One region of the Pseudomonas sp. GQ91 genome, then DNA from elsewhere that is predicted to be linked to it. Evidence: riboswitches for the same ligand, from Rfam matches in the RefSeq annotation. Region 1 holds a riboswitch; the other holds the start of a gene.
What was found. A riboswitch is a leader RNA that binds a small molecule or an ion and turns the genes downstream of it on or off. The one in region 1 is predicted to bind cobalamin.
Positions count from the first base shown of each region.

Region 1 (2,384 bases):
TCGGTGCGCGCAGGGTGTACAGGCCGGCGAGCAATAGTGCGAAACCCACCGCCACCACCAGATTACTGCCCGTGGTGAACACCACGCGCTGCCAGCCATCTTCCGGGGCCCAAGCTTCGGCGTCGTGGCTGTGGGCCACGGTGCCTGCGGCGTGCTCGTGGACCTCGCTGGCGGCCGGGGCGCTTTCATAGGCTTCCGCCTGGATAATCAGCGGGGCAACCCACAGGCTTTGCAGCAAGGTCAACAACAGCGCGGCCAGCAGACCGGTAAAACCGGCGGTTTGGGCAATTCGCTTGATCATGTCGACAGCCCTCAATGGCACGGGAAGGCGGCGCTGTGGCGCGTATCGTGGGCGGCGTTGTGGACGGCCTCGATGTGCGAGAACCCGGCGAAGTACACCAGGCACACACCGAGGATCGACGCACCAATGGCGGCGGTCAGGCGCTGACTCAAGGTGGCGGTGCTGCTGGCGGTAGGCGAAGTGCTGCTGATGATCGACATGGCGCGTCCCTTTCGAGTGACAGGGTGAAACGAGCGCATGCAAACCCCGCGAGCCGGGCACGCAGGGTTCGGAACAGCGCCCGCCCACCGCGGGTTTGTTATTGAATGATCGGGCCGGTCTCCGGGCTTGCGAGGGGGGCTCTGGAAAGAGTCATCCCGAAAAGCGTCACCTTCCCATGCCGCTGGCACAGTGGATTTGACACTTCGCTCGCTTACCGTTGCGGGGGCAGCACCGGACTGGTCCTGAGCCTTGAAAAACAGCTCTGGATTTACCGGTTTCCCGTTTCACCCTGTGAAGGGCACCCGAAACAAGATGCGTAGGAGAGCATGGCCCGGGGATGGTAGTCAAATGGCCCGAGCCCCTGTAGCCTTGCAGCTTCGAGGTTCTTCGGCCGAGGTCGAAGCTAAGAAGGGAACGCGGTCAATGCCGCGGCTGCCCCCGCAACTGTAAAGGGTTTATCTGCCTGCCATGCCACTGCCGGAACCCGGCGGGAAGGCGCAGCCAGCGCCGCTCGAAAGAGCGGCAAGCCCCAAGCCAGGAGACCTGCCTCGCAACTGATTTTCCATTTCAACCGGGCGGGGTGATCCGGTGACGAATTTCGTTTCTGCGCGCCGCCGCAGGGCCAGTCGTCCCGTATGCCCGCCCTAAAGGGCATTCGATGAAAACACTGGCCAAACTCCCCGTCACTATCGTTACCGGCTTCCTCGGATCAGGTAAAACCACCTTGCTGCGGCATATGCTGGACAACGCGCAAGGCCGCCGCATCGCGGTGATCGTCAACGAGTTCGGTGAATTGGGCATCGACGGTGAGATTCTCAAGCAGTGCGCCATCGGTTGCACCGAAGAAGAAGCCAATGGTCGGGTCTACGAACTGGCCAACGGCTGCCTGTGCTGCACCGTCCAGGAAGAGTTCTTTCCGGTGATGCGGGAGTTGGTGGCTCGTCGTGGCGACCTCGATCACATCCTTATCGAAACCTCGGGCCTGGCCCTGCCAAAACCACTGGTCCAGGCCTTCCAGTGGCCGGAAATCCGCAGCGCCTGCACCGTTGACGCGGTGATCACCGTGGTCGACAGTCCGGCCGTGGCGGCCGGTACCTTCGCCGCGTTCCCGGATCAGGTCGATGCCCAGCGCAAGCTTGACCCGAACCTGGACCATGAGTCGCCGCTGCACGAGTTGTTTGCCGACCAGTTGGCCAGCGCCGACCTGGTGATCCTCAACAAGACCGACTTGATCAGCCCTGAAGACCTGGCCCGCGTGCGCCTGGAAGTGGCGCAAGAGTTGCCGCCGGCGGTGAAAGTCATCGAAGCCAGCAGTGGTCGCCTGCCGCTGGATGTGCTGATCGGCCTCGGTGCTGGCTCCGAAGCACATATCGACGCGCGCCATAGTCATCACGATCATCATCACGAAGGTGAAGACGATCATGAGCATGATCACGATGCGTTCGACTCCATCTCCATTGACCTGCCGCAGGCCGACGAAGCGCGGCTGCTGGATGCTTTGGCGCAACTGGTGGTGCAGCACGGGATCCTGCGCGTGAAAGGCTTCGCCGCGATTCCCGGCAAGCCGATGCGCCTGCTGATCCAGGGCGTCGGGACGCGTTTCGACAAGCATTTCGACCGTGCCTGGGGGGCTGATGAAGCCCGCACCACGCGGTTGGTGTTGATCGGCCAGGCATTGGATGCGGCGGGTCTCGAAGCGCAGCTGCGCGCCGCCCTCAGCGTTTAAATCATGCACTTGCTCAGGACCCAGCCCGGCGGATTCGTTGCCGATGACAACATCGCCGACCTCGGACAGACCCCAGCCGAGCTGGTGATCCTGTGCAGTGGCGACTCCAGCCTGGCATTGCTGGCGGAAGCGGCGCGGCAGTTGCCCGAGGATTAT
Region 1 is NZ_JCAXED010000001.1:59,329-61,712, forward strand. It holds gene AC6CIA_RS00215 (CbtA family protein) at 1-301, opposite strand, end outside; gene AC6CIA_RS00220 (CbtB domain-containing protein) at 313-501, opposite strand; cobalamin riboswitch at 597-823, opposite strand; cobalamin riboswitch at 866-1,067, shown strand; gene cobW (cobalamin biosynthesis protein CobW) at 1,161-2,228, shown strand; gene cobN (cobaltochelatase subunit CobN) at 2,232-2,384, shown strand, end outside.

Region 2 (2,384 bases), on a different contig from region 1:
CCATCCACATGTCCAATTGATAGACCGGCGCGCCACTGGCGCGCTCATGAATCATCGGGTCGAGAAAGTCCGGACCGCATTTGAACACCCGTACGTTGCGCCCCAGATTGCGGTGCAAACGGGCCAGAGCGGCAGTGACGGTGGTCTTGCCCTGGCCGGATGCCGGCGCGGCGATCAGGACGGCCGGGCAATGTCGCGGCTGATTCAAAGTTCGATGCCCTTCTGTGCCTTGATCCCGGCCTGGAACGCATGTTTGAGCATGCCCATTTCAGTCACGGTGTCGGCCATTTCAATCAGCTCCGGCTTGGCACCACGCCCGGTGACCAGCACATGCTGCATCGGCGGACGGGCTTGCAGGTCACTGAGGACCTGATCCAGATCGAGATAGCCGTGCTTGAGGGCAATATTCAGCTCATCCAGGACCACCAGGCCAATGCCGGGATCCTGCAACATTTCCCGCGAGACCTGCCAGGCCGCTTCGGCGGCGGCGATATCACGCTGGCGATCCTGGGTTTCCCAGGTAAAGCCCTCGCCCATCACATGGAAACGCACTTGCTCGGGGAAGCGGCGGAAGAACAATTCTTCACCGGTGCTGTTGCGCCCCTTGATGAACTGCACCACACCGCACTGCATGCCGTGGCCCATGGCTCGAGCCAGCATGCCGAAGGCCGAACTGCTCTTGCCTTTGCCATTGCCGGTCAGCACCAGCAGCAACCCGCATTCATTTGGCGAATTGGCGATACGCTCGTCGATAAGCGCTTTTTTGCGCAGCATGCGCGCCAGATGGCGTTCGTCACGCTCAGGGGATTCAGACATGGCAGCTCTCCGTTGGGGCTGGACAAAAACGGCAGGCAGGAAAAGACACAGGTAAAGCCAAGCATCGCCCACCGTGATGCTGTTGGATGGATCAGGCCGGTCTCCGGACTCATGAGTGGCGCGCTCCCTGGGGAGAACAGACCGACAGTGCGCCTTCCCATATCGAAGCGATACAGTGGCAAAAGCAGCGTCTTGACTCATTTACCGTTGCGGGGGCAGCGCCGGGATTGTGGCTGCACTGTGTACAAGTGCGCTCACTCACCGGCTTCCCTGTTTCACTCTGTCGACTTGATCGTCACAGAGCACCTGAAACAAGCGGCGAAGGTTAGTGGGTTGGGGGTGGAGCGTCAATTAAAGCCGGCCATGCACTTGAACCATCTCGCCGGCCCGCGCCTCTATGACTACAAGTACTGAGGAGAAAAACATGCATAAGACTCGACTCGCCCTACTGGTCATGGCCGCAGGCGCCCTTGCCGCGTGCGGTGAAAGTTCGACCCTGCAAGTGTCCGATGGCACCGGGCCTTCGCCCAAACTGCCGGAGCCGAACAAGACGCTGATCCCGACCGTGAACATCGCCCCGGCCGTGGGCTGGCCCGACGGCGTCAAGCCGACAGCCGCGCCCGGCACCCAGGTGGCGGCGTTTGCCGAAGGCCTGGATCACCCGCGCTGGCTATACGTGCTGCCCAATGGCGACGTGCTCGTAGCGGAAACCAACGCACCACCCAAGCCGGATGATGCCCAAGGCATTCGCGGCTGGGTCATGGAAAAAGTCATGGGTCGTGCCGGTGCCGGTGTACCCAGCCCGAACCGCATCACCTTGCTGCGTGATGCCGATCATGACGGCGTGGCGGAAACCCGTACGGTGTTCCTGGAAAACCTCAACTCCCCGTTCGGCATGACCCTGGTGGGTAACGATCTGTATGTCGCCGATTCGGACAAGCTGCTGCGATTCCCCTACCAGACCGGCGAAACCTCGATCACCGCGCCGGAAACCAAAGTCATCGATCTGCCGGGCGGCCCTCTGAATCATCACTGGACCAAAAACGTGATCGCCAGCAAGGACGGCAGCAAGCTGTACGTCAGCGTCGGCTCCAACAGCAACGTCGGGGAAAACGGCATGGACGCCGAACAGGGACGTGCGGCGATTTGGGAAGTGGATCGAGCCAGCGGCAAGCAGCGGATTTTCGCATCCGGCCTGCGTAACCCCAACGGCATGGCCTGGGAACCCCAAAGCGGCAAGCTGTGGACCGCGGTCAACGAGCGCGACGAAATCGGCAGCGACCTCGTGCCGGACTACATCACGTCAGTCAAGGATGGCGGCTTTTATGGCTGGCCGTTCAGCTACTACGGCCAGCACGTGGATGTGCGCGTGAAACCGCAGGATCTGAATCTGGTGGCCAAAGCCATCGTGCCGGATTATGCCGTCGGGCCGCATACGGCCTCGCTGGGCCTGACCTTCGCCGAAGGCACGACGCTGCCGGCGCAGTTCAGCAACGGCGCGTTTATCGGCCAGCACGGTTCATGGAACCGCAAGCCCCACAGTGGCTATAAGGTGATTTTCGTACCGT
Region 2 is NZ_JCAXED010000008.1:19,496-21,879, reverse strand. It holds gene AC6CIA_RS13445 (cobyrinic acid a,c-diamide synthase CobB) at 1-208, opposite strand, end outside; gene cobO (cob(I)yrinic acid a,c-diamide adenosyltransferase) at 205-816, opposite strand; cobalamin riboswitch at 894-1,141, opposite strand; gene AC6CIA_RS13435 (PQQ-dependent sugar dehydrogenase) at 1,241-2,384, shown strand, end outside.
Region 2: linked by a shared signal. The riboswitch ahead of cobO (cob(I)yrinic acid a,c-diamide adenosyltransferase) and the one ahead of cobW (cobalamin biosynthesis protein CobW) in region 1 are both predicted to bind cobalamin.